One region of the Streptomyces sp. NPDC059895 genome, then DNA from elsewhere that is predicted to be linked to it. Evidence: predicted binding sites of a transcription regulator. Region 1 holds the regulator's gene; the other holds the start of a gene.
The links. Region 1 encodes HrcA, which represses chaperone genes, less so after heat shock. Its sites were predicted from a motif close to TTNGCACTCNGNNNNNCNGAGTGCNAA; they were not measured.

Region 1 (15,535 bases):
GCGCGGCGGCCCGGGCGAGGTAGGCGTCGGCCAGGTCCTCGAAGTCCCGCTCGGTGCGCAGGACCGCCATCAGCTCGTAGTACAGGTTCAGGAAGGACTGGAGGTCCTCGAACCGGTACGCCTCGCGGAGCTCGTCCGTGTCGGCGTACGGCAGGGCGACGCCGTTGCGGGCCGCGAGCGCGAACGCCAGCTCCGGCTCCAGGGTGCCTTCGATATGCAGGTGCAGTTCAGCTTTGGGGAGGGGCATCAAAGCATCGTACGGGGATTTCACCGCCGTTTCGGAACCGGCACCCGGAGGAGGTCGTGCGCCACCGTCAGCTGGCCCTCGAAGCCGGCCGCCCGCGCCTGCCGCTCGAACGCCTCGGGATCGGAGTAGCGCTGGCTGAAGTGGGTGAGCACGAGATGCCGTACGCCGGCGTCCCGCGCGACCCCCGCCGCCTGGCCGGCCGTCAGGTGGCCGTGCTCGATGGCGAGTTCCCTGTCCTCGTCCAGGAAGGTCGACTCGATGACGAGCATGTCGCAGCCGTCGGCGAGCGCGTGCACCCCGTCACACATACGCGTGTCCATGACGAACGCGAAGCGCTGTCCGCGGCGCACCTCGCTGACGTCCTCCAGCCGCACCCCGCCGATCGCGCCCTCCCGCTGGATCCGGCCGACGTCCGGGCCCTTGACGCCGTGCGCGGCGAGCAGGTCGGGCAGCATACGGCGGCCGTCGGGCTCGACGAGCCGGTAGCCGTACGACTCGACGGGGTGGGAGAGCCTGCGGGCCTCCAGGGTGTAGGCGTCCGTGACGGCGAGGGGCCCGTCCGTGTCGACGGGCGCCTCGGTGACGCCGACCGTCTCGCGGTAGGCGGTCGCGTACCGCAGCCGGTCGAAGAAGCGCTGGCCGGAGCGGGGGTAGTGCGCGGTGACCGGGTGCGGCACCTTGTCGAGGTTGACGCGCTGGATGACGCCGGCCAGGCCGAGGCAGTGGTCGCCGTGGAAGTGCGTGACGCAGATCCGGTTCAGGTCGTGGGCGGCCACCCCGGCGCGCAGCATCTGGCGCTGGGTGCCCTCGCCGGGATCGAAGAGGAGGCCCTCGCCGTCCCAGCGCAGCAGGTAGCCGTTGTGGTTGCGGTGCCGGGTCGGGACCTGGCTGGCGGTACCGAGGACCACCAGTTCACGGACGGACACGGGGGCCTATCCGGGAGGCCAGTGCAGGCCCCGGCCGCCGAGGACGTGCGCGTGGGCGTGCCAGACGGTCTGCCCGGCGCCGCTGCCGGTGTTGAAGACGACGCGGTAGCTCTCCAGGTTCTCCTGGTCGGCGACCGCCTGCGTCTCGCGCAGGACGTCCGCGGCGAGCTGCGGCGCCTCGGCGGCGAGGGCGGCGGCGTCCTTGTGGTGCGCCTTGGGGATGACCAGGACGTGGGTGGGCGCCTGCGGGTTGATGTCCCGGAAGGCGAGGGTCGTCTCGGTCTCGCGCACGATCGTCGCCGGGACGTGCTTCTCGACGATCTTGCAGAACAGGCAGTCGTCCTGCGGCTCACCTGACATGCGGCCTCCTCCGGGCGGTGATCGCGTACGGGGGCATGCTATCGCCGTCGCCCGCGGGGCAGCGGCGTCGGCTGCGCGCCGGGCGCACGCCGGGGTTGTGGGGGCCGGGCGCGCAGTTCCCCGCGCCCCTTTCACGGCGTGCACCCACCCTGGGCGAGCGGTTGACTCCCGCACCCCTCGCCCCGGCGGGCGGGCGGCCGTCGCACGCTGCGGGCCGTGCGGGGCCGGGCGCGCAGTTCCCCGCGCCCCTTCGGGGCGTGGGGTTGACGCGTGCTTGCGGGGGCTCACGGCAGTGTGGGGGGTGCTTTCGCCGGGGTCTGTTCCAGGGCGGCCAGTGCCAGGCGGATCGCCTCGTCGAGTTGGGGGTCGCGGCCCGCCGCGTGGTCCTGCGGGCGGATCACCACCTCCACGTCGGGGTCGACGCCGTGGTTCTCCACGCCCCACCCCTGGCCCTCCAGCCAGATCGCGTACTTGGGCTGGGTGACCAGTGTGCCGTCCACCAGGCGGTAGCGGCTGTCGATGCCGACGGTGCCGCCCCAGGTCCGCGTCCCGACCACCGGCCCGATCCCGAGCGCCTTGACCGCCGCGTTGACGATGTCCCCGTCGGAGCCGGAGAACTCGTCGGCGACGGCGACGACGGGCCCCCGGGGCGCGTCCTCGGGGTAGCTGGACGGCCGCATCCCGCGCGGCACGTCCCAGCCGACGATGCGCCGGGCCAGCTTCTCCACGACCAGCTGGGAGGTGTGCCCGCCCCGGTTCTCCCGCACGTCGACGACGAGTCCCTCGCGGGCCACCTCGACGCGCAGGTCGCGGTGGATCTGCGCCCAGCCGGGCGCCTGCATGTCGGGCACGTGGAGGTAGCCGAGCCGCCCGCCGGACTTCTCGTGCACGTACGCCCGGCGGTCCGCGACCCAGGCGTGGTAGCGCAGCGGCTCCTCGTCGTCGACCGGGACGACGACGGCGTGCCGCGGCTCGCCCCCGCCCGACGGCGAGATCGTCAGCTCGACGACCCGGCCCGCCGTACCGACGAGCAGCGGCCCGGGCCCGGTGACCGGGTCCACCGGATGCCCGGCGACGGCGACGATCGCGTCACCGGCGCGCACGGCGACACCGGGCGCGGCCAGCGGGGAGCGGGCCTCGGGGTCGGAGGTCTCCGCGGGCAGGACGCGGTCGATGCGCCAGCCGCCGTCCTCGTGGCGGGAGATGTCGGCGCCGAGCAGGCCCTGGCGGGCGCCGCGGCCGCGGCCGCCGTTCGGGACGACGTAGGCGTGCGAGGTGCCGAGTTCACCGTGCACCTCCCACAGCAGGTCGACCAGGTCGTCGTGGGTGGCGATCCGGTCCAGGACGGGCCGGTAGCGGTCCAGGACGCCGTCCCAGTCGACGCCGCCGAGGTCGGGCCGCCAGAAGTTGTCCCGCATGACGCGGCCGGTCTCGTCGTACATCTGCCGCCACTCGGCGGCCGGGTCGACCGTCTGGCGGACGCGGCCGAGGTCGACGGTGATGTTGGTGTCGCTGTCCTCGTCCCCGGAGGCGCGCCGGTCGGCGGGAACGACCTTGAGCTTGCCGTCGGACCACAGCAGGAGCCGTTTGCCGTCGCCGCTGACCTCGAAGCCGTCGACGTCGGCGGCGAGGTGTTCCAGGCGGTGCTGGGCGAGGTCGTAGCGCTCCAGCTCGGTGTGCGGGTCGGGGGCGTCGGGCGTGGCGCGGGAGGCGCCGAGGACTCCGCGCACCGGATGGCGCAGCCACAGCACGCCGTCCTTCGCGGCGCGCAGCCCGGAGCAGCGGCCCGCCTCCACGGGGAACGGGATGATCCGGTCGGCGAGCCCCTCGAGGTCGACGCGGGTCGCCGGGGTGCCCTCGCTGTCGGGGGTCTCGTCCTTGTCGGACGTCTCGAAGGGGCGGCCGTGCCGCTGCGGGCCGAACGGCGAGGGCGTGGTGGCGGCCAGGGTGATCAGGTGCGGCCGGGCGCCGGCGACGAAGGAGAGGTCGAAGGCGTGCTGGTCGTAGACCGGGTCGAAGGCGCGCGTGGACAGGAACGCCAGGTGCTTGCCGTCGAGGGTGAAGGCGGGCGCGTAGTCGCGGAAGCGCAGCGGGGTCGCCTCGGTGACCGACAGGTCGGTGGTGTGGGCGAGCTTGATCTGGCTGAGCGGGCGCGGGCCGGGGTGCGACCAGGCCAGCCAGCCGGAGTCGGGGGAGAAGGCCAGGTCGCCGACGTCACCGTCCTCGCTGCGGTCGACCTCGCGGACCTCGCCGGTCTCCCGCTCGACGAGCAGCAGCCGCCCGTCGTGCGCGGCGACGGCGGCACGGCTGCCGTCCGGGGCCATGGCCAGCTCCAGGACCCGGCCGAGGCGTCCCGCGGCCAGCCGGCGCGGCGCCGCCCCCGCGGCCGGCCCGGTGGCCGGGGCGAACTCCAGGGCGTCCTCGCCCTCGGCGTCCGTCACCCACACCACCCACTCCTCGCCGTCCGCGCGGAAGGTCCGCGGCAGCCGGGCCCGCACCCCGGGTTCGGCGGCGAGCGCGCGGGCGGGACCGGAGCGGTGGGTGACCCAGTGGACGGCGCCGCGCACCTCGACGGCGCTGCCGCGCCCGGTGTGGTCGGGTACGGCGGAACCCAGCCAGCGGGCGGCGCTCACCGGGTACGGCCGCCGGTCGGTGCGCTGCCCGCCGAGCCGCACGTCGAGCCGGCGCGGCTCGGCACCGTCCAGGTCGTCGAGGATCCACAGCTCGCCGGCGCGGACGTACACGACGCGCCGGCCGTCGCCGGCGGCCTGCCGGGCGTAGAAGCCGTCGAGGGGTGTGTGCCGCCGCAGGTCCGATCCGTCGGCGAGGGAGGAGTACAGCGCCCCGGTGCCCTCGTGGTCGGAGAGGAACGCGATCCGCTCCCCCACCCAGACCGGGTGCTCGATGTTCCCGTCGAGGTCGTCGTGCAGCCGTACGAACTCGCCGGCGCCCTCCCCGTCGCGGGCGTCCCGCTCGATCCGCTCGATCCACAACTTGCCCGCCGTACCGCCCCGGTAGCGCTTCCAGTGGGCGGCCTCGCGGCCCATGGACACGGACTGCAGCACGGTGTGCGGGCCGTAGGCGACGGCGCCGACGGGCCCGTACGGCAGGGTGGTCGCCGGTCCGCCGTCGAGCGGGACGGCGCGCGCCCAGGTGCGGCGCAGGCTCGCCCGGTCGTGGGCGCTGAGCGCGAGGACATGGCCGTCGGGGGTCCAGCCGCGCACCTGGGTGCGCCAACTCCCCCAGTACGTCAGCCGGGTGGCGGGGCCGCCGTCCACCGGCGCGACGTGCACCTCGGGGGCGCCGTCGCGGGTGGAGGTCCAGGCGACGGTGGTGCCGTCGGGCGAGATGCGGGGCAGGGAGACCGGCACGTTGTCGGCGCTGACGCGCCAGGCGCGCCCGCCGTCGAGGGGCGCGAGCCACACGTCGTCCTCGGCGGTGAAGACCACCGACTCGCCGTGCAGGTGCGGGAAACGGAAGTACGCAGCAGGCGTCGCGGACTGTGTCACCCGATCACTCTAGGCAAGGGCGCGTGCCGCCGACAGGGGTACGGATCATTCCCCCTGCGGATGACTTGTCGCCGCGTCACTTCTTCTGCGCGTCACTTCTTCTGCGCGTCACTGGGCGTCAGTTCTTCTGGGCGTCACTTCTTCTGGGCGGGGCCGCAGTCGCCGCCGTCCTGGCACCAGACGGTGTGCGTGACGGTCACGGTGACCGTGGGCCGCCCCGGCTCCGCGGGCTGCGCGGGCTGCGCCGAGGCCGGCGGGTCGACGGGCGAGGGCGTCGCGGAGGCGCAGTCGCCGAGCCCGGCGACCCGGAACAGCTGCTTGTCCCCCACGACCGCCCGAAGGTCCCCGCGCACGCAGGAGCCGTCGACCGCGCGCGTGACCTGCCCGTCGACCGTGATGTCCCGCCCGTCGCCGGTCTCGCCCTCGCAGTCGACGGAGGCGACGGAGACGGCGGTCTCCGCACCGGAGCCGCCCGTCCCGCCGTCGCCGTACTCGGCGGTGCACGTCAGCCACCGCACGTCCACGTCCCGCCGTTCGATCTCGGCCGTCGCCGTCTCGTCGGTCGTGTACGCCACGCTCGTGGCACTCAGCCCGCCCGGCTCGCACGCCGCGACCCCGCCCACGGTCACGACCGCGAGCCCCGCGACGGCCACCGCGCGCATCCGGTACGGCCCGCCGTGCCACCGTGCGTGCGGCCGGCCGTGCGGCCGGAGCCGGATCCGTCTGGAAACCCCCATGCGGGGCAGCCTGCCACCGCCGCGACGGCCGCGGTAGAGCACATACCGCCACTCGTCACCCGCCCACTACCGTGACCCCATGAGCTCCTCCCGCCGCGTCCGCACCCTCACCGTCGACGGCCGCGCCCCCGTCCGGTGGACGGTCCGCCACCGGCACGGGGACGGTGACGTGTGCCGGGAGATCCTCGCCCAACGCCGAAGCAGGCGGCGCGGGCGGGCGGCACATGCCGGACGAGCAGCGTCGGTCAGGACGAGCAACGTCCGTCACGGCAGGCGACGTCCGCCAGGACGAGCGCCGTCCATGGGCACGGGCAGCGCCCGCCGGATCGGCACCGTCCGTCAGGACCAGCGGCCGGTCCGGCCCAGGACCAGGGCGGCGGCGGCGGTACCGGCGGTCGACGTCCGCAGCACGCTCCGGCCCAGCCGGTACGCCTTCGCGCCGGCCTCCTCGAAGAGCGCCAGCTCCTCCGGGGAGACGCCCCCTTCGGGGCCCACGACGAGCACGATCTCGCCCTCGGCGGGGAGCGGGACGGTGGCGAGGGGCTCGCTGCGGTAGTCGCGGTCCTCGTGGAGCACGGCGGCGAAGTCGGCACCTGCGAGAAGGGCCGCGACCTGCCGGGTGGTCGCAGCGTCGGCGACCTCGGGGAAGCGGACCCGGCGGGACTGCTTGCCGGCCTCGCGCGCGGTGGCCCGCCACTTGGCGAGCGCCTTCAGCCCGCGCTCGCCCTTCCACTGCGTGATGCAGCGGGAGGCCGCCCACGGCACGATCGCGTCGACGCCGGTCTCGGTCATGGTCTCGACGGCCAGTTCGCCCCGGTCGCCCTTGGGCAGCGCCTGCACGACGGTGATCCGCGGCGACTGGGGCGGCTCCTCCACCACCTCGGTCAGACCGACCGTCAGCCGGTCCTTTCCGTCGGCCGCGAGGACCTCGCCGCGCGCCCAGCGGCCGGCCCCGTCGGTGAGGACGACCTCCTCGCCGGGCCGCAGCCGCTTCACCGACACGGCGTGCCGGCCCTCGGGCCCGTCCAGCACGAACTCGGCCGGTGCGGGCGGCAGTTCCTCGACGACGAAGACGGGCGCGGTCACCGTCCGCCGCTCCCGTCGGCCGCGCCGGCCGCCATCGCCGTCCGTGCCGCGTCCAGTTCGGCCGCCAGCACCTCCACCAGCTGCCCGGCGGGCAGCTCGCGGGCCATGCGGTGGCCCTGCCCCGCCCACAGCGCCATGCCCTGCGCGTCGCCCGCCTTGGCGGCCGCCTTGCGCAGCGGCGAGGTGAGGTGGTGGACCTCCGGGTAGGCGGCGGGCGCGTACGGGCCGTGCTCGCGCAGGAAGCGGTTGACCAGGCCGCGGGCCGGGCGGCCGGAGAAGGCGCGGGTCAGCGCGGTGCGGGCGAACAGGGGGTTCGTCAGCGCCTGCTTGTGCACGGCGGCGGCACCGGACTCGGGGGTGGCGAGGAAGGCCGTGCCCAGCTGGGCGGCGCTCGCGCCGGCCGCGAGGACCGCGGCGATCTGGCTGCCCCGCATGATGCCGCCGGCCGCCACCAGCGGCAGCCGCACGGCCTCACGGACCTGGGCGGTCAGCGACAGCAGGCCGATGCCGGAGCCGTCGTTCTCCGGGGCGTCGCGGTGGGTGCCCTGATGGCCGCCGGCCTCCACGCCCTGCACGATCACCGCGTCCGCGCCCGCCCGTTCCACGGCCAGGGCCTCCTCGGCGGTGGTCGCGGTGACCAGCGTGAACGTTCCGGCGCGGCGCAGCGAGGCCAGCACCTCCGGGGTGGGCACGCCGAAATGGAACGACACCACCGGCACCGGGTTGTCCAGCAGCACCGCGATCTTGGCGTCGTAGCCGTCGTCCCGGCCGCTGTCCGGGTCGCCCAGCTCCGTCCCGTACCAGGAGGACTCGCCGGCCAGTTGGTGGGCGTAGACCTCGACGGCGCCGGTCTCCGCGTAGGGCGGCTGCGGCATGAAGACGTTCATGCCGAAGGGGCGGGCGGTCAGCCCCCGCATCTGCTTGATCTCCTGGTACATGCCGTCGGCGGTCTTGTACCCGGCGGCCAGGAACCCGAGTCCGCCGGCCTCGGACACGGCGGCGGCGAGCTGCGGGACGGAGACGCCGCCCGCCATGGGCGCCTGCACGATCGGGTAAGGGAAGAGATCGGTCAGTGCGGAGGACATGACGGCATGGTGTCATGTCCCCCGGACAAGTCCGAATCGGCCTTCCCCACGGCACCTCTTCGGCAGATGTCGACCGTTCAAGCCCGTCCGGCGGGTGAGGACGAGGCCCGTCCAGGGCCGAACGGGGGTCCGGGGGCAGAGCCCCCGGGGACGGGAAGGGGCGGCGGGGGCGGAACACCCTCGACGCCCACCACCCGTCACCGCCCGTTGAACGCGTCCTTCAGCCGCGAGAACAGCCCCTGCTGCCCGGGCTGGAACTGCCCCTGCGGCCGCTCCTCGCCCCGCAGCTTGGACAGCTCGCGCAGCAGCCGCTCCTGCTCCGGGTCCAGCTTCGTCGGCGTCTGCACCTCGACGTGCACGATGAGGTCGCCGCGGCCGCCGCCGCGCAGATGCGTGACACCGCGCCCGTGCAGCGGGATCGACTGGCCGGACTGGGTGCCGGGCCGGATGTCGACCTCCTCCATGCCGTCCAGCGTCTCCAGCGGCACCTTCGTGCCGAGGGCCGCCGCGGTCATCGGGATCGTCACCGTGCAGTGCAGGTCGTCGCCGCGCCGCTGGAAGGTGGTGTGCGGCAGCTCGTGGATCTCGACGTACAGGTCACCGGCGGGACCGCCGCCCGGGCCGACCTCGCCCTCGCCGGCGAGCTGGATGCGGGTGCCGTTGTCGACACCGGCCGGGATCTTGACCGTGAGGGTGCGCCGCGACCGGACGCGGCCGTCACCGGCGCACTCCGGGCAGGGGGTGGGGACCACGGTGCCGAAGCCCTGGCACTGCGGGCAGGGACGCGAGGTCATGACCTGGCCCAGGAAGGACCGCGTCACCTGCGACACCTCACCGCGCCCGCGGCACATGTCGCACGTCTGGGCGGTGGTGCCCGGCGCGGCGCCCTCACCGTTGCAGGTGGAGCAGACGATCGCCGTGTCGACCTGGATGTCCTTGGTCGTGCCGAAGGCCGCCTCGTCGAGCTCGATCTCCAGCCGGATCATCGCGTCCTGGCCGCGGCGGGTGCGCGAGCGCGGGCCGCGCTGGGACGCCGTGCCGAAGAACGCGTCCATGATGTCGGAGAAGTTGCCGAAGCCGCCGGCGCCGAAGCCGCCCGCGCCACCGCCGCCCGCCTGCGAGAGGGGGTCGCCGCCGAGGTCGTAGACCTGCTTCTTCTGCGGGTCCGACAGCACCTCGTAGGCGGCGTTGATCTCCTTGAACCGCTCCTGGGTCTTCGGATCGGGGTTGACGTCCGGGTGCAGCTCGCGTGCGAGCCGCCGGAAGGCCTTCTTGATCTCTTCCTGCGACGCGTCGCGGCGCACGCCGAGAACGGCGTAGTAGTCCGTGGCCACTTACGACTCCGCCAGGATCTGTCCGACGTACCGTGCCACTGCGCGTACCGCTCCCATCGTTCCCGGGTAATCCATGCGGGTCGGTCCGACCACGCCGAGCTTGGCGACTGCCTCGCCGCCCGAACCGTAGCCGACCGACACCACGGAAGTGGAGTTGAGTCCCTCATAGGCGTTCTCGTGGCCGATGCGCACGATCATGCCCGAATCGCCCGCCTCGCCCAGGAGTTTGAGGAGCACGACCTGCTCCTCAAGGGCCTCCAGGACGGGCCGGATGGTGAGGGGAAAGTCATGTCCGAAGCGGGTGAGATTGGCGGTGCCGCCGATCATCAGCCGCTCCTCGTTCTCCTCGACGAGGGTCTCCAGCAGGGTGGAGAGCACCGTCGAGACCGTGCCGCGGTCCTCCGCCTCGAAGGCGTCGGGCAGATCCTCCAGCAGCCGTGGCACGTCCGTGAAGCGGCGGCCGGCGACCCGGCTGTTCAGCCGCGCCCGCAGGTCCGCCAGCGAGGCCTCGCCGAACGGCGCCGGGCAGTCCACCATCCGCTGCTCGACCCGGCCGGTGTCCGTGATGAGCACGAGCATCAGCCGGGCGGGCGCGAGCGACAGCAGCTCCACGTGCCGCACGGTGGACCGGGTCAGGGACGGATACTGCACGACGGCGACCTGCCGGGTGAGCTGCGCGAGCAGCCGTACCGTGCGGGCCACGACGTCGTCGAGGTCGACGGCGCCGTCGAGGAAGTTCTGGATGGCCCGCCGCTCGGGGGCCGTCATCGGCTTGACGCCGGCCAGCTTGTCGACGAACAGCCGGTAGCCCTTGTCGGTGGGGATGCGCCCGGCACTGGTGTGCGGCTGGGCGATGTACCCCTCGTCCTCCAGGGCCGCCATGTCGTTGCGGACCGTCGCCGGGGAGACGCCGAGGTTGTGCCGCTCGGTGAGCGCCTTGGAGCCGACCGGCTCCTCGGTGCCCACATAGTCCTGGACGATGGCCCGCAGTACCTGGAGCCTTCGTTCACTCAGCATCGCGCGCGCACCTCCAGTCGATCGTCCCCTGGCGCTCTGCCTGGCACTCTTCACTTCCGAGTGCCAGCGTTCCCCGGCCCAGTGTACGGCGGTGGGGTACACCTGCGGCAAGGTCGGTTCCGTGGCGGCTCTCACGGGCGGGCCGTCACCGCTAGCGTCGCGGTATGACGGTGACTTGGGAAGAGCTGGGGTGGGAGCGGGTCGCGGCCGGGGTCGGGCGGTGCCGGCTGCCGGGCTGGGACTGCACGGCGGGGCTGGTCGTCGGGGCCGGCGCGGCCCTGGTGGTCGACGCGGGGTCGAGCCTCGCGGAGGGGGCCCGGCTGCGCATGCGGGCGGAGGAGCTGGCCGGCCACCGTGTGACCCATCTCGCGCTCACCCATCCCCACTTCGACCACGTCTTCGGGGCGGCCGCGTTCGCGGGCGCGGAGGTGTACGCGGCGGTGGGCGCGGAGACGCTGCTGACGCGGCGGGGGCGCGGGGCCGAGGAGCTGCGGGCGGACGCGGTGCGCAACGGGCTCGACGAGACGGCGGCGACGGAGGCCGTGGACACGCTCGTGCGCCCCCGCCACCTGGTCTCCGGGGAGTGGACGCTCGACCTGGGCGGTGGGCGGCAGGTGCTGCTGGCGAACCTGTCCCCCGGGCACACGGCACACGATCTGGCGGTCCTGGTGCCGGGCTCGCCGGAGGTGGTGTTCTGCGGCGACCTGGTCGAGGAGTCCGGCGCTCCGCAGGCCGGCCCCGACGCCGTGCCGTCCCACTGGCCGGCCGCCCTGGACCGGCTGCTGGACCTCGGCGGGGAGGACGCGTTGTACGTGCCCGGTCACGGGGCGGTGGTGGACGCGGGGTTCGTACGGCGGCAGCGGGACGAGCTGGCGGCACGTTTCGGCGTGTCGTGAGCCGTCGGGCGGACTTCGGGGGGCGGCTTCTCCTATCGTCATCCGAATGCGCCCACCCGTCTCCCACCACCGCCCTTCCGGCGAAGGACCTGCGGGCCCGCGCCCTCGTACGTACTCCGCCGATCTGACCCCTCCCTGGAAGAAGCCGCAGCCGGTCCCCGAGGTCGCGGCGGAGCCCGGCCTGGTGGTGGAGGAGCCCGGCACCGGTTTCTGCGGCGCGGTGATCCGCTGCGAGGCGGGCACGGTCACCCTGGAGGACCGCTTCGGCAAGCACCGCGTCTTCCCGCTGGAGCCTCGCGGGTTCCTCCTGGAGGGACGGGTGGTGACCCTCGTACGGCCGTCCTCCGGGCCCGCGCGTCCCACCCGCACCGCGTCCGGTTCGGTCGCCGTGCCCGGCGCCCGCGCCCGGGTGGCCCGCGCCGGCCGCATCTACGTCGAGGGCCGGCACGACGCCGAGCTGGTCGAGAAGGTGTGGGGCGACGACCTGCGGATCGAGGGCGTGGTCGTGGAGTACCTGGAGGGCGTGGACGACCTGCCGTCGATCGTGGCGGAGTTCGCGCCCGGGCCGGACGCGCGGCTGGGCGTGCTGGTGGACCACCTGGTGCCGGGCAGCAAGGAGTGGCGGATCGCGCGGTCGGTGACGAGCGAGCACGCGCTCGTGGTCGGCCACCCGTACATCGACGTCTGGGAGGCGGTGAAGCCGTCGTCGCTGGGCATCGCGGCCTGGCCGCGCGTGCCGCACGGGCAGGACTGGAAGACGGGGGTGTGCCGGGCGCTGGGCTGGCCGTCGGAGAACACCGGGGCGGTGTGGCAGGCGATCCTGAAGCGGGTGGGGTCCTACAAGGACCTGGAGCCGGAGCTGCTGGGGCGGGTGGAGGAGCTGATCGACTTCGTCACGGCAGGTGGTGACGCCGGACTCCGGTAAGGGTTCCGAACTCGCTGGTGTCCAGTTCGACGCCGATCGGTTCCAGCGGAAGGGGGTCACCGAACTTCGTGATCCGCTGCGCTCGATAGTCGGCGATCTCGCCCACACCGACGGGTTCGGTGAGCAGAACACAGTGCGCGACGATCGGGTCGATGATCAAGTAAGCAGGGATCCTGCCCGCGGCGTAGATGGAACGCTTGACCCCGTAGTCCCGATCGACGCTCGTCCTGGACACCACCTCGACCACCAACGTGATCAACTGGGACGGCAGCAGACGCCCCGAACCCGGGGCAACCCCTCGTTGCAGCACCAGCAGGTCCGGCACCGGCTCACTGGCCTCGTCAAGGATGTCCACATCCGTCGTCTGGAGCCGTTCCCAGTGCTTGCGCGGGATCTGGTCCTGGACATCCGCCACGATCCGGTTGTGCACCAGATCGGGAGTGGCCATCATCACGATTTCTCCCCGGAGAAGCTCGACCTTGACGCCCTCCGGAGGCTCGAACTCCTCGAAGAACCTGGTCATCCCGCGTTCGTCCACAGCGGTCATCTCCGTGGCCCTCCACATCCGCCGCGTCCTTTTGGCGGCAGCCTACGAACCAGGTTAGGGACCGAACCCCCGTTCCGCAGGGATTCACTCGCCGGAGTGATCAGTCCACCAGGTCCCGCACCACCGCGTCCGCCAGCAGTCGCCCGCGCAGGGTCAGTACCGCGAACCCCTCCCCGTACGGGCCTTCCTGAAGCAGCCCGTCCGCCAGCGCCCGGCGTGCCGCCGCGAGCCCCGCCTCCCGCAGCAGCGACAGCGGCGCGCCCTCCCGGAGCCGCAGCTCCAGCAGGATCCGCTCCACCCTGCGGTCCTCGTCCGACAGCAGCTCCCGCCCGGCGCCCGGCGACCGTCCGTCCGCCAGCGCCGCCGCGTACGCGCCCGGATGCTTCACGTTCCACCAGCGCGCGCCGCCGACGTGGCTGTGCGCGCCGGGGCCCGCGCCCCACCAGTCGGCGCCCCGCCAGTACAGCTCGTTGTGCAGGCAGCGGCCCGCTTCCGAGGTGGCCCAGTTCGACACCTCGTACCAGTCGTAGCCCGCGGCCGACAGGGTCTCCTCGGCGATCAGGTAGCGGTCGGCGTGGACGTCGTCGTCGGTCATCGGGACCTCGCCGCGGCGGATGCGGCGGGCGAGCTGCGTGCCTTCCTCGACGATCAGGGCGTACGCGGAGACGTGGTCGGGACCGGCGCCGAGGGCCGCTTCCAGAGAGGCCCGCCAGTCGTCGTCGGACTCCCCCGGTGTGCCGTAGATCAGGTCCAGGTTGACGTGCTCGAAGCCGACCGCGCGGGCCTCCGCGACGCAGGCCTCCGGCCGCCCGGGCGTGTGGGTGCGGTCCAGCACCTTCAGCACGTGCTGCCGGGCGCTCTGCATGCCGAAGGAGATCCGGTTGAAGCCCCCGTGGCGGAGAGCGGCCAGGTACGCCGGGTCGACCGACTCCGGGTTCGCCTCCGTCGTGACCTCCGCGTCGGCCGCGAGCCCGAACTCGTCCCGGATCGCGGCCAGCATCCGCACCAGGTCACCGGCGGCCAGCAGGGTCGGCGTACCGCCGCCGACGAACACCGTGCGGACCTCGCGCGGGTCGTCGCCGAGGACCTTGCGGGCGAGGCGGATCTCGTCGATCAGGGTGTCGGCGTAGTTGTCGCGGGAGGCGAGGACACCGCCGCTGCCGCGCAGCTCGGTGGCGGTGTAGGTGTTGAAGTCGCAGTACCCGCAGCGGGTCGCGCAGTACGGGACGTGCAGGTAGAACCCGAGGGGGCGGTCGGCGGCCCCGGCGAGCGCGGACGCGGGCAGCGCGCCGTCGGCGGGGACGGGCTCGCCGTCGGGGAGAGCGGAAGGCATGTCTTCCATTGTCCCGTACGCCACGCCGGAAGCGGGTCGGCGTCGTGCGTCGGCGTCGTCCGCCGCGACACCGTCCACCCGCGGCACCGTCCACCCGCGACACCGTCCACCCGCGGCACCGTCCACCCGCGACACCGCCCGCGACGCCATCGGCTGACGCGCGCCGGAGGCCGGTCGGTGATGCCCCGGGGCGGGCGGGGGCGGGGCCGAGCAGGGGCTCGGGGCCGGGGCTCAGGGCCGGGGCGGCGCGGGGCAGGCCGCAAGCGGGCCGCCGGGGCTCGGGGCGGCCGGGGCCGGGGCCGGGGCAGGGCCGGGGGCCGCCCCGGCGGTCGGCACGCCCTCCCCGGCGGTCCGGCCCGCCCCCCGTCACTCCGCCTGGAGCACCAGCAGCGCCAGGTCGTCCTCGGGCGGCTCGACGCCGAAGTCGTGGACGAGGCGGCGGATGCGTGCGGCGATCAGGTCGGCGCCGAGGCCGGCGCAGCCGGACAGTGCGACGGCGAGGCCGTCGCCGTCGTCGAACTGGCGGGAGCCGGAGCGTCGTTCCGTGACGCCGTCGGTGACGCACAACAGGCTGTCGCCGGGGCGCAGGTCGAGGGTCTCGCTGGTGTAGGTGGCGTCCTCGATCACCCCGAGGAGGGTCTGCGGCTGCGCGGCCGTGGTGACGCCGCCGTCGGGGCCGAGCAGCAGCGGCAGGGGATGGCCGGCGGAGGCGAGGGTGCAGCGGACGCCGCCCTCGAAGGGGGCCAGCTCGCCGTAGAGGAGGGAGAGGAAGCGGGTCTGCGGGCCGTCGGCGGGTCCCGCGGGGCCGACGAAGGCGCGGGCGGCGGCGTCGGCGGCCTCGGTCGCGTCGTCGAGGAGGAGCTGGTTGAGGCGGTCCAGGACGTCGGCGACGCCGTAGCCCTCGCGGGCCAGCAGCCGCAGCCAGGGGCGGGCCAGGCCGATGACGACGGCCGCCTCGGGGCCCTTGCCCTGCACGTCGCCCACCGCGAAGCACCAGCGGCCGTCGCCCGCCGGGAACAGGTCGTAGAAGTCGCCGCTCGGCCCGCCCTTCTCGCGCGGCTCGTAGACGAGGGCGCTGCGCAGCCCGGGGATCTGCGCGACCGCGCCGGGCAGCAGTCCGCGCTGGAGGACGGCGCTGATGGTGGCCTGCCGGGCGTACTGGCGGGCCGCGCCGATGGCGAGCGCCACCCGGCGTCCGAGGTCCTCGACCAGTCCGGTGACCTCGTCGGGGAAGCGCAGCAGCCCGACCCGGCCGATGACGAGCGTGCCGAGCGGGCGGCCGCCGGCCACCAGCCGGTAGGCGAGGGCGGCGCCGTGCGGACCGAGCGCGGTGTCCGGCCAGGGGTGGCCGGCGGGCCCGGAGCGCAGGCCGTCGGGCGGGAGCGGCGGGTCCTTCTCCAGGGCTCGGCGGAGTTCCTCGACGTGGGTCTCGCTGACGTGCCAGACCCCGGACAGCCACGGACCGGGCCCGCCCGCGCCGCCACCACCGCCACCGCCACCGGGGGCGCCACCTCCGGCGCCGCCCCAGCCGCC
Region 2 (15,535 bases), on a different contig from region 1:
AAGGACTTATTTTTCGACACTCCCCTGGCACCGGTTCCGGGGCGGCATGATCTGCGAGGCGTGGTGGCAGTACGACCGGGCGGGTCTGCTGGAGCAGCTGGGGGTACTCGGGCGGTAGCCCGCGAGGTTCCACCGGGGCTCCGTACCCCGAACGCCCGGGTACGGGGCCCTCACCTACGTCGCCCGGACGGCTGAACAGGGTCTTCGGCCCGTCGCGCCCGGAGCCGAGGGGCGTGGCGGCGACGCCGAGGCCCGGCGCCCCCCGAAAGGGACGCCGGGCCTCGCGATACTGACGTGGGTCAGTGGGAGTGGCCGTGGCTGTGGCCCGCGGCGGCCGGCTCTTCCTCTTCCTTCTTCTCGACGACCAGGGTCTCGGTCGTGAGGAGGAGGGAGGCGATGGAGGCGGCGTTCTCCAGGGCGGAGCGGGTGACCTTGACCGGGTCGATGACGCCGGCCTTGACCAGGTCGCCGTACTCGCCGGTGGCGGCGTTGTAGCCGCTGCCCTTCTCGAGCTCGGCGACCTTGGAGACGATGACGTAGCCCTCGAGGCCGGCGTTCTCGGCGATCCAGCGCAGCGGCTCGACGGCGGCGCGGCGGACGACGGAGACACCGGTGGCCTCGTCGCCGGTCTTGTCGAGGTTGCCCTCGAGGACCTTGACGGCGTGGACCAGCGCGGAGCCACCACCGGAGACGATGCCCTCCTCGACCGCGGCGCGGGTCGCGGAGATGGCGTCCTCCAGACGGTGCTTCTTCTCCTTCAGCTCCACCTCGGTGGCGGCGCCGACCTTGATCACGCACACGCCGCCGGCCAGCTTCGCGAGGCGCTCCTGGAGCTTCTCGCGGTCCCAGTCGGAGTCCGTGTTCTCGATCTCGGCCTTGATCTGGGCGACGCGGCCCGTGACGTCCTCGGTGTTGCCGGCACCGTCGACGACCGTGGTGTCGTCCTTGGTGACGGTGACACGGCGGGCGGAGCCGAGCACGTCGACGCCGACCTGGTCGAGCTTGAGGCCGACCTCCTCGGAGATGACGGTGGCGCCGGTGAGGACGGCCAGGTCCTGCAGCATCGCCTTGCGGCGGTCACCGAAGCCCGGGGCCTTGACCGCGACCGCGTTGAAGGTGCCGCGGATCTTGTTCACGACCAGGGTCGACAGGGCCTCGCCCTCGACGTCCTCGGCGATGATCAGCAGCGGCCGGGAGGAGTTGGTCTGGATGACCTTCTCCAGCAGCGGCAGCAGGTCGGCGATGGAGGAGATCTTGCCCTGGTTGATGAGGATGTACGGGTCCTCCAGGACGGCCTCCATGCGCTCCTGGTCCGTCACGAAGTACGGCGACAGGTAGCCCTTGTCGAAGGCCATGCCCTCGGTGAAGTCCAGCTCCAGACCGAAGGTGTTGGACTCCTCGACGGTGATGACACCGTCCTTGCCGACCTTGTCCATGGCCTCGGCGATGAGCTCGCCGACCTGCTGGTCCTGGGCGGACAGCGCGGCCACGGCGGCGATGTCGGACTTCTCGTCGATCGGGCGGGCCGAGGCGAGCAGGTCGTCGGAGACGGCCTTGACCGCGGCGTCGATGCCCTTCTTCAGCAGCGCGGGGGAGGCGCCGGCGGCGACGTTCTTCAGGCCCTCGCGGACCAGCGCCTGGGCCAGGACGGTGGCGGTGGTGGTGCCGTCACCAGCGATGTCGTTGGTCTTGGTCGCCACCTCCTTCACCAGCTGCGCGCCGAGGTTCTCGTACGGGTCCTCGATCTCGACCTCGCGGGCGATCGTGACACCGTCGTTGGTGATGGTGGGGGCACCGAACTTCTTGTCGATGACGACGTTGCGGCCCTTGGGGCCGATCGTCACCTTGACCGTGTCGGCCAGCTTGTTGACGCCGCGCTCGAGGGCGCGACGGGCGTCCTCGTCGAACTTCAGGATCTTCGCCATGACAGCGGGAGCCCTCTCGGAAATCTGTGGGTGAAAAAGACACTGCGCCCCGGGCGCCCGGCTTCTTGTGTGGTCGCGGGGGCCAGGGGCGCAGCTTCAAGCATCAAATGTGCTCGGGTGAACTACTTCTCGATGATCGCGAGGACGTCGCGAGCCGAGAGGACGAGGTACTCCTCGCCGTTGTACTTCACCTCGGTGCCGCCGTACTTGCTGTACAGGACGACGTCGCCGACCTGGACGTCGAGCGGCAGGCGCTCGCCGTTCTCGAAGCGGCCCGGGCCCACGGCGAGGACGGCGCCCTCCTGGGGCTTCTCCTTCGCGGTGTCCGGGATGACCAGGCCAGAGGCCGTGGTCTGCTCGGCGTCGAGCGGCTGGACCACGATGCGGTCCTCGAGCGGCTTGATGGCAACCTTGGAGCTGGCGGTCGTCACGATCCGACCTCCCCCTTCGGAGATCTCACGGGGTTAACTGTCTGAGGTGGCGACCAGGTCGATCCGTCGTCGCGGGTGCCGGACCTGCCCGTCGCGTTGTTGGCACTCTCCTAGGGGGAGTGCCAGAGCTGAGACTATGACTGCGATTAGCACTCGGTCAAGCGGAGTGCCAATCTGGCGGGGCGCGGCGCGCATTTCCCCGAACGAAGGGGGCCTCGAAGAGCGGAGGGGGCACCCCGGACGGGCCGGTGTTCGTACGGGCGGTGACCGGAGGGCTCTTCCTCGTGTTCGACGCGCAGGTGTGGACCCGCCGAACTCCCCCGGTGTCACACGTAGTCCTCCAGCCGCGCCACCGTCAGACCCTGTTCCTGGATCCGGCGCAGCAGGCGGGTCGTGCGTTCGCGCAGGGTGGGGCCCAGGGACTCGTCCGGGTCGACGGCGATGATGTCGCCGGCACGGAGGCGGTGCGTGCCGTGGGTGTAGGTGAGGTCGGCGGGGCCCATGGCGGCGCGCCAGAGGACGACCGCCGTGATGCCGCAGTCCGCGGCGGCGCGCAGGGTCGTGGTGTCGTACCTGCCGTAGGGCGGGCGGAAGAAGCGGGGGCGGACGCCGAAGCGGGCGCGGAGCTTCTCCTGCTGGCCGCAGATCTCGGCGCGCTGGCCGGCGTACGGCAGGCCGCGCAGGGCGGCGTGGTCGAGGGTGTGGTTCTGCAGGCTCGCGCCGACGGCGCGCAGGCGGGCGAAGTGCCCGTAGCCGGGGCCCACCACGCTGTCCGTGAGGAACATGGAGACCGGGAGGCGCAGGTCGCGGACCATGTCGACGAAGCGGGGGTCGCGTTCGGCGCCGTCGTCGTAGGTCAGGAAGACGACCCTGTCGCGGGTGGGGACGTGGTCGACGACCGGCGGGAGGGCCGAACCGCCGGGGCTGCCGGACCGGGGGCCCAGGGGGCGGGACGGGCGGGCGGGCGCGGGGGCCAGGGGGGCCGTCAGGCCCCAGCGGCGGTGGGGCGGCCCGGCGTCCGGGCCGTGCGGGCGGACCCGCTCCGCCGCCTTCTTGCCCAGCCGTTCGATCGGGTCGACGGACTGGGCGCAGCCGGTCAGGGTCGCCAGGATCAGCAGTACGGCCAGCGGCCCCCGCGTTCTCACAGGTAGTCCTCCAGGCGTGCCACCGCGTATCCCTTCTCCGTGACCTTGTTCAGGAACCGGCGGATCATGTCGGGCATGGTGCCCTTCCAGTCGTCCGGGCCGCGGAAGTGGCTCAGGACGATGTCGCCGGGGTGGAGGTCGCGGTCCCACTCGCGGTACTCCCAGCGGTCGACGAAGACCTCCTCGCTCCAGAGTGGTACGTACCGCACGCCGCAGGTCTTCGCGGCACGCAGGGTGGCCCGGTTGTAGTTCCCGAACGGCGGCCGGAAGAGGGCGGGGCGCTCGCCGTAGCGCTCCTCGATCACGTCCTGCATGCCGCAGATCTCCTGCTTCTGGCGCTTGTACGACAGGCTCGGCAGGTAGGGGTGGTGGAGGGTGTGGTTGTTCAGGCCGACCCCCGCGGCCTTCATCCTTTCGAAGTAGCCGTAGTCCTCCTTGACCAGGTAGTCGCTGAGGAAGGCGGTGTACGGGATCCTGAGCTCGGCCATCATGCGCAGGAACGCCGGGTCCTTCTCGGCGCCGTCGTCGAGGGTGAGGAAGACGACCTTGTCCTTGGTGGGGACGCGGGTGAAGACCGGCGGCAGCCCGAGGTCCTCGTGGTCGTCGACCTCGAAGCCGTCGCGGGTGGTGATGTGCGGCTTCCGGGCGGGGGGCGCGGGCGCGGCCAGGGGGACCTCGCGCAGGCCCCAGCGCTCCGCCGCGGCGGCCCGGGCCGCGTGGTCGGCGCGCAGCTGGTCGGCGTACGAGCGCAGGGCGCGCTCCGACGGCGCCTGTCCGGCCTCCTGGCCGGGGGCGGGACGGCTTCCGGCGGTGCCCGAGCCGCCCTGTGCGCAGCCCGAGGCGATGGCGGTCAGGGCGAGGACGGCGATGCCGCCCCGGATCCTCATGCGCCGCACCGCCTTTTTATCGTTTTGTACGACTGATCCCATGGCGCCGGATCCTCGCAGTCCCGCCCCGCGAACCCCGCCCGACACCCCGCCCGGCACCGCGGGCGGACGCGCACCGTCCACCGACTGGCCCACAATGAGCCGGTGAACGACCTCGCCCCCCTCCTCACCCCCGAGGGCCGCGCCCTCCTCGACGCCGTACGCGACACCGCCCCCGCGGACGAACTCGCCGTCGCCACCCGGCTGCGCCGCGACCACCCCGCCGAGCTCGTCTCGGCCGCCCTCGGGCAGGCGCGGCTGCGGCAGCGGGCGGTGGCGAAGTTCGGGGCGCGGGACGCGGAGCGGATGTTCTTCACGCCCCACGGGGTCGAGCAGTCCACGCGCGCCACGGTCGCCGCCCACCGCGCGGGGCGCATGCGGGCACTGGGCGTCACCTCCATCGCCGACCTGTGCTGCGGGATCGGCGGCGACGCCGTCGCGCTCGCCCGCGCCGGGATCCGGGTCCTCGCCGTGGACCGCGACCCGCTGACCGCGGCGGTCGCCCGGGAGAACGCCGCGGCCCTGGGGCTGAGCGAGCTGATCGAGGTGCGGGAGGCCGACGTCACGGACGTCGACACGGCCGGGTACGACGCCGTGTTCGTGGACCCGGCGCGGCGCGGAGGGCGCGGGCGCGTCTTCGACCCCGAGGCCTACTCGCCACCCCTGTCCTGGGCGGTCTCGGCCGCTCTGCGGGCTCCGCACGCCGCGCTGAAGGTCGCCCCCGGCATCCCGCACGAGGCGGTGCCCGCCGAGGCGGAGGCCGAGTGGATCTCGGACGGCGGGGACGTGAAGGAGGCGGTGCTGTGGTTCGGGACCACGCCGGGCGCCGTCCGCGCCACCCTGCTGCCCGGCCCGCGCACGCTCCTCGGCTCCGGGCTGCCCGACCCCGACGTCCGCCCCGTCGGCCGCTTCCTCTACGAGCCCGACGGCGCCGTCATCCGGGCGCACCTGGTGGCCGAGGTGGCCCGGGAGGTGGACGGCGGCCTGATCGACGAGACCATCGCCTACGTCACCGCCGACGACGCGCGTCCCACGCCGTACGCCACCGCCTACGAGATCACCGACCGGCTGCCCTTCAACGTCAAGAAGCTGAAGGCGCTGTTGCGGGAGCGGGGGGTGGGGATCCTGACGGTGAAGAAGCGCGGGTCGGCGGTGGAGCCGGAGGAACTGCGCAAGAAGGTGAAGCCGCAGGGGCCGAACGCGGCGACGGTGTTCCTGACGCGGGTCGCGGGGGCACCGACGATGCTGATCGGGCGGCCGGTGCGGGGTGGCTCCGCCGGGTGAACGGTGGGGGTGGCTCTGCCGGGTGATCGGTGGGGGTGCCGTGGGGATCGGGCGGTTCCGGGGTGGGGGTGCTGTGCGCTGCCGGCCGCGGCAGGTGGGGGGCTGGTCGCGCAGTTCCCCGCGCCCCTTCACGCCGGTCACCTGACCGGCAGGCCAGTGGCACCCCCTGGCTGCGGGTGGGGATTCCGTACGCTGCCGGCCGCGGCAGGTGGGGGGCTGGTCGCGCAGTTCCCCGCGCCCCTCGGGGGCGGTCGCCGGACCGCCCGCCGCACGTCACCCTTGTACGAGCGACTCCCACAGGTCGGTCGCCGCCGGTTCCTGTGGCACCACCCGGTTGGGGTCCGTCGGCGCGGTCACCACGGGCAGGGTGACGGTCGTGACGTGCGCCGACGACAGGCCCTTCAGGCTCTGGGCGAGTTCCGTCAGCTCGGCGAGGGAGTCCAGGCCGGTGTCGGTGGTGAGGCCGGCGGTGGCCGCGTCGGCCACGGAGTAGAGCCGGGTGGGGCTGGTGAGCAGGTCGGTGGCGGAGATCTGTTCCAGCAGGGCCTTCACCAGGGTCTGCTGGAGGCCTATGCGGCCGAGGTCGCTGCCGTCGCCGACGCCGTGCCGGGTGCGGGCCAGGGCGAGCGCCTGGGTGCCGTCGAGACGGTGGGTCCCGGCCGTGAGCTGCAGGTGGCTGTCCTCGTCGTCGATGTCCTCCTCGGTGGTGACGGTCACGCCGCCGAGCGCGTCCACGAGCTTCGCGAACCCCGAGAAGTCGACCTCGACGAAGTGGTCCATGCGGACGTTCGTCATCGACTCCACGGTCTTGACCGCGCAGACCGGGCCGCCCACCGCGTAGGCGGTGTTGAACATCACGCCGTACGCCTCCGCCGTCGAACCGCCGGACGGCAGCGGGCAGGACGGGCGGGTGACGAGGGTGTCGCGCGGGATGCTGACGACGGTGGCGCCGGTGCGGCCGGCGTCGAGGTGGACGACCATCGCGGTGTCGGAGCGCGCGCCCGCGCTGTCGCCGCCGCCGAGCTCCTGGTTCTCCGCTCCGCTGCGCGAGTCCGAGCCGAGGACCAGGATGTTGAGGGCCCCGGTGGGCAGCGGGGCGGCCGAGGCCGTGCCGGACGGGGACGGGGTGGTCACCGCGCGCGCCGGACGGTCGTCGCCGAGCGCGCTGTCGAGGTCGACGCCCGTGATGTTGTCGTTGAGGTGCCAGTACACCCAGCCCGCCGCGGCGGCGCCCAGGACGAGGGTGGCCGCGAGGGTGAGGCCGACGGCCCTGAGCACTCCGGACCGCCGGCCCCGCTGTCCGTGCACGTGTGCGTTCGCGTCATGTCCCGTCACGGGAGGAACATAAGTTTGGATTATGAGCGGACTGTGAGGGATTGCTTCGGAGACTCTCAGACTTCCCGGAGCGCCCTCGGTGCCCTCACCCCAGCGTCACCGTCGGCACCGGATTGCTCCCGCTCCACGACGCGTTGAAGCCGAAGGTCACCGAACCGCCGTCGGGAACCGTCGCGTTGTACGAGGCGTTGGAACAGGTGACCGCCGCCCCCGACTGGGTGCAGCTCGCGTTCCAGGCCTGCGTGATCTGCTGCCCCGCTCCGTACGTCCAGTTCACCTTCCACGACGACAGCGCCGCCCCCGAGCAGGCGATCCGCACCTGCCCGGTGAAGCCGGTGTTCCACTGGCTGGTCACGCCGTACACCGCCGTGCACGCGCCCGTCGGCGGCGTCGTGGTGCCCCCGAGCGCCTCGACGATCGCGTAGTACGCCGGTTTCGGCGCGAAGTTCTCGTCGTACGGCGTCGCCGCGCCCTGCCCCGGGAAGGTGCTCGGGATCCAGGAGTCGGAGTCGGTGAAGCCCCACACCGTGACGCCGGTGCACCGGGTCACCGCCAGGCAGGCGTTCATGACCGCCTTGTAGTCGGCGGCCTGCTGGGTGAGCTTGGCGCTGTCGGAGGGCAGTTGCATCCGGATGTCCAGCTCGGTGATCGCCACGTCGACACCGAGGTCGGCGAAGCGCTGGATGTTCTGCTGGAGGGTGGTCGGCACCTGGCCGAGGATCAGATGGGCCTGGAGGCCGACGCCGTCGATCGGGACGCCCCGCTCCTTCAGCGACTTGACCAGGTCGTACAGGGCGGTGGACTTCGCGTTGACGCCCTCGACGTTGTAGTCGTTGATGTAGAGCTTCGCGGCCGGGTCGGCGGCCCGCGCCCAGGTCAGGGCGTCGGCGATGTAGTCGGCGCCGAGGCCCTGGTACCAGAGGGTGGAGCGGTAGGTGCCGTCCTCGTTGAAGGGCTCGTTGACGACGTCCCAGGCGGCGACGCGGCCCTCGTAGCGGTCGACCTCGGTGGTGATGTGGTCCTGGAGCAGGGTGGCGAGCTGGGCGGACGTCCAGCTGCCGTTGGTCAGCCAGCTCGGGTTCTGGCTGTGCCAGACGAGGGTGTGGCCGCGCACCTCCTGGTCGTGGGCCTCGGCGAAGTCCACGATCTGGTCGGCCTCGGCCCAGTTGAAGGTCCCCTGGGTCGGCTCGACCGAGCCCCACTTCATGGCGTTGCCGGGGGTGAGCCAGTTGAACTGCCCTCCCGCGATGTCCCCGTAGGTGCCGGTGAGCTTGGAGCCGGTGACGGCCGTGCCCATGACCTTGCCCTGGGCGGCGGCGAGGTCGCGCAGCGGTTCGTCGGCCGCGTGGGCGGTCGTGGAACCGGCGGTGAGCAGGGCGCCGACGGCCGCGGCGCCGGCGCACAGGGCCGCCAGACGGCGGCGGAAGGATGGTGCGGAGGATCTCATGACAGGCCTCCGAAAGTTTCGGTCGTGTAACCGATTGACTTCGGAGGAGTGTGGAGGCGTCCTCCCCACCCGTCAATACGTCACCTTCAGGCCACCGGCGGCGCCGCCGTGCTCGTCCGCACCACCAGACTGGTCGCCAGCTCCACCCGGGTCGCCGCCGGTGCCTCCTCCGACCGCCCCAGCTCCAGCACCAGCCGGGCGGCCGCCTCGGCCATCTCGGTCAGCGGCTGCCGCACGGTCGTCAGGGGCGGGCCCACCCAGCGGGCCACCGGCAGGTCGTCGAAGCCGACCACGCTGACGTCCTCGGGGATGCGCAGGCCCAGCTCGCGGGCGGCCTCGTAGCAGCCGAGGGCCTGGAGGTCGTTGCCGGCGAAGACGGCGGTGGGCCGGTCGGGGCGGGCGAACAGCTCGCGCCCGAGCCGGTAGCCGGTCTCGTGGTGGAAGTCACCGGTCATGATCAGTCCCGGGTCGACCGGCAGACCGGCCGTCTCCAGGGCCGCGCGGTAGCCGTCGACCCGGGCCCGGCTGCACATCATCTGCGCGGGTCCGCTGATCGCCCCGATCCGCCGGTGCCCCAGCTCGACCAGGTGCCGGGTGGCGGCGAGCCCGCCCTGCCAGTTGGTGGCGCCGATCGAGGGCACGTCCGCCCCCGGGTCGCCCGCCGGGTCCATCACCACGAACGGGATGGACCGGCTGGTCAGCAGCGCGCGCTGGGACTCGTCGAGCCCGGACAGCACGAGCACCACGCCGTGCGGGCGACGGGCGGCGACCTGGTCGGCCCAGGTCCGCCCCGGCGTGAGCCGCCCCGCGCTCTCGCTCAGCACGACGCTCAGCCCGGCGTCCCGCGCGACGTTCTCGACGCCCCGGATGACCTCCATGGCCCAGGCGCTCTCCAGCTCGTGGAAGACCAGGTCGATCAACGGCGAGCGGGTCGCCTCGGCGCGCCGGCGCCGGTAGCCGTGGGCGCGCAGCAGCTCCTCGACGCGGGCGCGGGTCCCGGGCGCGACATCGGCACGGCCGTTGAGGACCTTCGAAACAGTCGGTGCCGAGACGCCGGCCTCGCGGGCGATCTCCGCGAGGGTCGCGGTCTGCCCCGCCGCACGCCGTGTCAGCCGGTCTTCCGTCCGCGTCCGCGCGGGCTCCGAGGGTGTCATGGCGGCGATCGTATCCCCGCACGGCCTCTTGACGAACCCTTCTCCGGGCCTTAGGTTCCCGGAACATTCGACATGTATATCGAAACATTCGCACGATCGGTCCCCGACCGGTGGCTCACCGACCTCTGACAGGAGTTTCATGACCACCGCCCCCTGGCGCGACCCCGCCCTGCCCGCCGCCGCCCGTGTCGACGACCTCCTCTCCCGGATGACCCTCGAGGAGAAGACCGCCCAGCTGTACGGCGTGTGGGTCGGCGCCGCGACGGACGGCGACGGAGTCGCCCCGCACCAGCACGACATGACCGCCGACTACGACTGGGCCGAACTGATCACCCGCGGGCTCGGCCAGCTCACCCGCTCCTTCGGCACGGCCCCCGTGGACCCGGCGGTCGGTGCCCGCGCCCTGGCCCTGGCCCAGCGCAGGATCACCGAGGCGGGCCGCTTCGGCATCCCCGCCGTCGCGCACGAGGAGTGCCTGGCCGGCTTCACCGCCTGGCGGGCCACCGCCTACCCGGTCCCGCTCGCCTGGGGCGCCGCCTTCGACCCGCCGCTGGTGGAGGAGATGGCCCGGCAGATCGGCCGCGACCTGCGCGCCGTCGGCGTCCACCAGGGCCTCGCGCCCGTCCTGGACGTCGTACGGGATCCGCGCTGGGGGCGGGTGGAGGAGACGATCGGCGAGGACCCGTACCTGGTGGGCACGGTCGGCGCGGCCTATGTGCGCGGCCTGGAGTCGGCCGGGGTCGTCGCCACGCTCAAGCACTTCGCCGGGTACGCCTCCTCAGCCGGCGCCCGCAACCTGGCGCCCGTCCGGGCGGGCACCCGCGAGTTCGCGGACGTGACGCTGCCGCCGTTCGAGATGGCGCTGCGCGAGGGCGGGGCCCGCTCGGTGATGGCCGCCTACACGGAACGCGACGGCGTCCCGGCCTCCGCCGACCCGGAGCTGCTGACCGCTCTCCTGCGCGAGGAGTGGGGGTTCACCGGCACGGTGGTCGCCGACTACTTCGGCATCGGCTTCCTCCAGACCCTGCACCGCGTTGCGGGCACCCCGGCGGAGGCGGCCCGGCTGGCCCTGGAGGCCGGCATCGACGTGGAGCTGCCGACGGTGAAGTACTACGGCGAGGCCCTCGTGGCGGCCGTACGGGACGGGCTGCTCCCGCAGGACCTGGTCGACCGGGCCGCCCGCCGCGTCCTGCTCCAGAAGTGCGAACTGGGCCTGCTCGACCCGGACTGGCGGCCGGAGCCGGCCCAGCCGGTGCCGGCCCACCCCGACTCGGCGGCCAACCGGGCCGTGGCCCGCCGTCTGGCGGAGGAGTCGGTGGTGCTGCTGGACAACCCGGACGGCCTGCTGCCGCTGCCCCCGGACAGCCGTGTCGCCGTCGTGGGCCCCCGGGCGGCGGACGCGCTCGCGATGCTCGGCTGCTACTCCTTCCCCTCCCATGTCCTCACCCACCACCCCGAGGTGGACCTGGGCATCGACATCCCCACGCTGCTGGGGTCCCTGCGGGCCGAGCTGCCCGACGCCAAGGTGACGTTCGCGGAGGGCTGCCCGGTCTCCGACCCGGACCGGTCGGGCTTCGAGGAGGCGGTGGCGAGGGCCTCCGAGGCGGACGTGTGCGTGGCCGTCCTGGGCGACCGGGCGGGCCTGTTCGGCCGGGGCACCTCGGGCGAGGGCTGCGACGTGGCCGACCTGCGCCTGCCGGGCGTCCAGGGCGAGCTGCTGGACGCCCTCGTGGCGACGGGCGTCCCGGTGGTCCTGGTCCTGCTGACCGGCCGCCCCTACGCCCTCGGCCGCTGGCACGGCCGGCTGGGCGCCGTCGTCCAGGCCTTCTTCCCCGGCGAGGAGGGGGGCCCGGCGGTCGCGGGGGTGCTGTCGGGCCGCGTCAACCCCTCGGGCCGGCTGCCCGTGAGCGTGCCCCGCGTGGTGGGCGGCCAGCCGTGGACGTACCTCCAGCCGCCCCTGGGCCTGGCCGACGAGGTCAGCAGCCTGGACCCGACGCCGCTGTACCCGTTCGGGTACGGGAGGTCGTACACGACGTTCGCGTGGGAGGACGCCGAGGTCCCGGACGCGGAGATCGGCACCGACGGCTCGTACGACCTGTCCCTGACCGTCCGCAACACCGGCGGCCGGCCGGGCGCCGAGGTCGTCCAGCTCTATCTGCACGACCCGGTGGCGAGCGTGACCCGGCCCGACGTACGGCTCGTCGGCTACCAGCGGGTCGCGCTGGAACCCGGCGGGTCGGCCCGCGTGACCTTCCGCTTCCACACCGACCTGTCGGCGTTCACCGACCGTGCGGGCCGGCGGGTGGTGGAACCCGGGGCGCTGGAACTGCGGCTGGGGGCGTCCAGCGCGGACGTGCGCCACACGGCCCGCCTGACCCTGACCGGGCCGGTGCGGGAGGCCGGAGCGGGGCGGAGGCTGCGGTGCGAGGTGAGGGTGGAGACGGAGGCGGAGGTGTAGGTGGAGGCGGGAACGGAGGCGGAGGTGGAGGTGGAGGCGGGAACGGGGGCGGAGGCGGAGGTGGAGGCGGGAACGGGGGCGGAGGCGGAGCGCGCCTGAGGCGCGCGGGGGGCACACCGCACGCCGCGGGCGCGCTGCGGGCGCGCCGGGGGCGTGCCGGGGGCGATCCGGGGGCACGCCGAGGGGCGATTTGGGCCGAAGGCCCTACCCCTCTACCCCTCCACCGCCTCGAACCGCCAGCGGTGCACCGTCCGGCTCACCAGATCCCCGTCCGGCTCGGGCAGTTCGGGCACGTCGGCGTCGTACTCCGCGTCCCACCACGTGATGACCAGCACCCGGTCCTGCGGGGCGCGGAGCACCTCGCGGCGCAGGGGTGCGGGCGAGAGCCGCTGCCCGCGCACCCACGCCAGCAGCTCCGCCCCGCGGCCCTCCGCGGCCCGGGCCTCCCACATCAACGCGACCGTCATGACGTGATCCTCACGGGTAGAGGTTGGTCTCGCCGACCTCGTGGACGTGGTCGTGGCCGGCGCCGTGGCCGTGGTCCCGGCCGGGCACGTGCGGGTCGGTCACCGGGAGGGACGAGTCCGCCGACAGGTCCCAGTCGGACGCGGCCCGGCCGCGGGCGACCATCTCCGCACCGAGGGCGGCGACCATCGCGCCGTTGTCCGTGCACAGTTTGGGGCGGGGGACGCGCAGACGGATGCCGGCCGCCTCGCAGCGCTCCTGGGCGAGGGCGCGCAGCCGGGAGTTGGCGGCCACCCCGCCGCCGATCATCAGGTGGTCGACGCCCTCGTCGCGGCAGGCCCGGACGGCCTTGCGGGTCAGGACGTCCACGACCGCCTCCTGGAAGGAGGCCGCCACGTCACGCACCGGGACCTCCTCCCCCGCCGCCCGCCGGGCCTCGATCCAGCGGGCGACCGCCGTCTTCAGGCCGGAGAAGGAGAAGTCGTACACCGGGTCGCGCGGGCCGGTCAGGCCGCGCGGGAACGCGATCGCCGCCGGGTCGCCCTCGCGGGCGTACCGGTCGATGACCGGGCCGCCGGGGAAGCCGAGGTTCAGCACGCGGGCGATCTTGTCGAAGGCCTCGCCCGCCGCGTCGTCGATGGTCGCGCCCATCGGGCGGACGTCGGAGGTGATGTCCGAGGAGAGCAGCAAGGAGGAGTGGCCGCCGGAGACCAGCAGCGCCATCGTCGGCTCCGGCAGCGGGCCGTGCTCCAGCTGGTCCACGCAGATGTGGGAGGCGAGGTGGTTGACGCCGTAGAGCGGCTTGCCGAGCGCGTAGGCGTACGCCTTCGCCGCCGACACGCCGACCAGCAGCGCGCCCGCCAGCCCGGGACCCGCCGTCACCGCGATGCCGTCCAGGTCCCTCGCCGAGACGCCCGCCTCCTTCAGCGCCCGGTCGATGGTCGGGACCATCGCCTCCAGGTGGGCCCTGCTGGCCACCTCCGGCACGACCCCGCCGAAGCGGGCGTGCTCGTCGACGCTGGAGGCGATGGCGTCCGCCAGCAGGGTGGTGCCGCGGACGACGCCGACGCCGGTCTCGTCGCAGGACGTCTCGATGCCGAGGACGAGGGGTTCGTCAGCCATTGATCTCGGTTCCTTGTACTGATGTCGGTTCGTCGGCCGAGCCGCTGTCGGATGCTGTGACCAGGCGCATGACCAGGGCGTCCACGTTCCCCGGCTGGTAGTAGCCGCGCCGGAAACCGATGGGTTCGAATCCGAAGCGCTCGTAGAGCCGCTGGGCGCGGACGTTGTCGACCCTGCACTCCAGCAGGACCTCGGCGACCTCGAAGGCGGTCGCGGCGCGCAGCAGTTCGGTGAGGAGCCGGGCACCGAGGCCGGTGCCCTGGCGGTCGCGGGCGACGGCGATCGTCTGCACGTCGGCGCCCGCGCCGGAGCCGCCGTCCTCACCGCCGGCGCCGCCGCCGTCGGAACCGCCGTCGGAGGCGGCGCCGGAGCAGGCCAGGCCCGCGTAGCCGACGATCCGGCCGTCGGCCTCGGCCACGACGTAGCGGCGGGTCGCCTCGGGGCCTCGGGAGTGCGCCAGCTCGGACCAGAACATGCCGCGCGACCAGGCGTCCTCGGGGAAGAGGTCCTTCTCCAGTTCCAGCACGGCGTCGATGTCCCACCAGCGCATCTCGCGGAGGGCGGGGGCGCCGGGCTGGGGGGTGCTGGACTGGGGGGCGCCGGCTTTCCCGGCCGGGCCGGACCGGGGAGCGCCGGGCTCCGGCACGCCGGGCTCGGGAACGTCGGACTCGGTCACTTGGGCGTGACCACCTTGTAGTTCTTGGGAACCTGGGCGTCCGGGCGGCGCAGGTACAGCGGGCGCGGCGCCGGGAGTTCCTCGCCGCCGGCGAGCCGCTCGGCGGCCAGCGCGGCGAGGGCCGCGGCGGAGACGTGCTCCGGCTCGTGCGCCCGGGGGAAGGTGTCGGGGTAGAGCAGCGCGCCCGCGCCGACGGCGGGCAGCCCGGCCACCCGGTCGGCGATGTCGGCCGGACGGTCGACGGCCGGCTCCGTGACCCGGGTGCGGGAGTCGGCGTAGCGCGCCCAGTAGACCTCCTTGCGGCGGGCGTCGGTGGCCACGACGAAGGGGCCGTCCAGGTCGGCGGCGTAGGCGAGGCCGTCGAGGGTGCACAGACCGTGCACGGGGACGCCGAGCGCGAGGCCGAAGGTGTCGGCGGTCATCAGACCGACGCGCAGCCCGGTGTACGGGCCGGGGCCGATGCCGACGACGATGCCGGTGACGGCGTCGAGTGCGCGTCCCGCGTCGGCGAGCAGACGGTCGACGGCCGGCAGCAGCAGCTCGCCGTGCCGGCGCGCGTCCACCTGGCTCGACGAGGCGATGACGGCCGTGCCGTCGTGCAGGGCGACGGTCACGGCGGGGGTGGCGGTATCCAGAGCGAGCAAGAGCACGCAAACAGCCTACGGCTCCTCGGGCCCGTGTCGGACGTCCAGTCGCCCCGGTGCGGGACGTCCCGGCTGCTAACGTCGCCGCGAGGTACGAAGTACGACAAAAGAGGTGATCGCCGGTGGCAGGCAGCAGCGCGACGTTCGTGGCCGGGCTCACCGCGGCGGCCGTCTGCACGGTCGGGTTCCTCACCCTCCAGGCGTCGGCGAACGTGCCCGACACCCTCGGCAGAGCCTCTTCGGACGCGGCCGCCAGGGCGCCGAAGGCACCCCGGGACAAGAACAACCCCACCGCGCTCCCCTCCGGCTCCGGTGCGGGTGAGCGGGTCGTGTACTCGGTGGACGACGACCGGGTGTGGCTGGTCGGGCAGGACGGCACGGTCCAGCGGACGTTCCCGGTCACCCCCGGCACGGTGGACCCGCTCCCGGGGACCTACGCGGTCACCTCCCGCTCGAACGGCATCACCGGCACCGACGGCACACCCGTCGAGCACGTGGTGCGCTTCACCACCGTGGACGGGGT

Region 2: the regulator HrcA is predicted to act here: its motif matches at 2,503-2,529, upstream of groES (co-chaperone GroES).

What each region holds. Positions count from the first base shown of each region.
Region 1 covers NZ_JBHWKO010000001.1:409,203-424,737, forward strand. The annotation lists gene ACFV9M_RS01725 (adenosine deaminase) at 1-247, opposite strand, end outside; gene ACFV9M_RS01730 (ribonuclease Z) at 268-1,173, opposite strand; gene ACFV9M_RS01735 (histidine triad nucleotide-binding protein) at 1,180-1,533, opposite strand; gene ACFV9M_RS01740 (S41 family peptidase) at 1,818-5,042, opposite strand; gene ACFV9M_RS01745 (hypothetical protein) at 5,177-5,779, opposite strand; gene ACFV9M_RS01750 (16S rRNA (uracil(1498)-N(3))-methyltransferase) at 6,119-6,865, opposite strand; gene ACFV9M_RS01755 (nitronate monooxygenase) at 6,862-7,950, opposite strand; gene dnaJ (molecular chaperone DnaJ) at 8,148-9,284, opposite strand; gene hrcA (heat-inducible transcriptional repressor HrcA) at 9,285-10,301, opposite strand; gene ACFV9M_RS01770 (MBL fold metallo-hydrolase) at 10,466-11,197, shown strand; gene ACFV9M_RS01775 (DUF3097 domain-containing protein) at 11,244-12,122, shown strand; gene ACFV9M_RS01780 (Uma2 family endonuclease) at 12,091-12,669, opposite strand; gene hemW (radical SAM family heme chaperone HemW) at 12,770-14,002, opposite strand; gene ACFV9M_RS01790 (SpoIIE family protein phosphatase) at 14,369-15,535, opposite strand, start outside.
Region 2 covers NZ_JBHWKO010000027.1:98,624-114,158, reverse strand. The annotation lists gene groL (chaperonin GroEL) at 300-1,925, opposite strand; gene groES (co-chaperone GroES) at 2,048-2,356, opposite strand; gene ACFV9M_RS27170 (polysaccharide deacetylase family protein) at 2,683-3,501, opposite strand; gene ACFV9M_RS27165 (polysaccharide deacetylase family protein) at 3,498-4,430, opposite strand; gene ACFV9M_RS27160 (methyltransferase domain-containing protein) at 4,533-5,711, shown strand; gene ACFV9M_RS27155 (LCP family protein) at 5,985-7,046, opposite strand; gene ACFV9M_RS27150 (endo-1,4-beta-xylanase) at 7,132-8,493, opposite strand; gene ACFV9M_RS27145 (LacI family DNA-binding transcriptional regulator) at 8,580-9,647, opposite strand; gene ACFV9M_RS27140 (glycoside hydrolase family 3 N-terminal domain-containing protein) at 9,787-12,105, shown strand; gene ACFV9M_RS27135 (hypothetical protein) at 12,318-12,572, opposite strand; gene tsaD (tRNA (adenosine(37)-N6)-threonylcarbamoyltransferase complex transferase subunit TsaD) at 12,583-13,692, opposite strand; gene ACFV9M_RS27125 (GNAT family N-acetyltransferase) at 13,685-14,242, opposite strand; gene tsaB (tRNA (adenosine(37)-N6)-threonylcarbamoyltransferase complex dimerization subunit type 1 TsaB) at 14,365-15,018, opposite strand; gene ACFV9M_RS27115 (hypothetical protein) at 15,135-15,535, shown strand, end outside.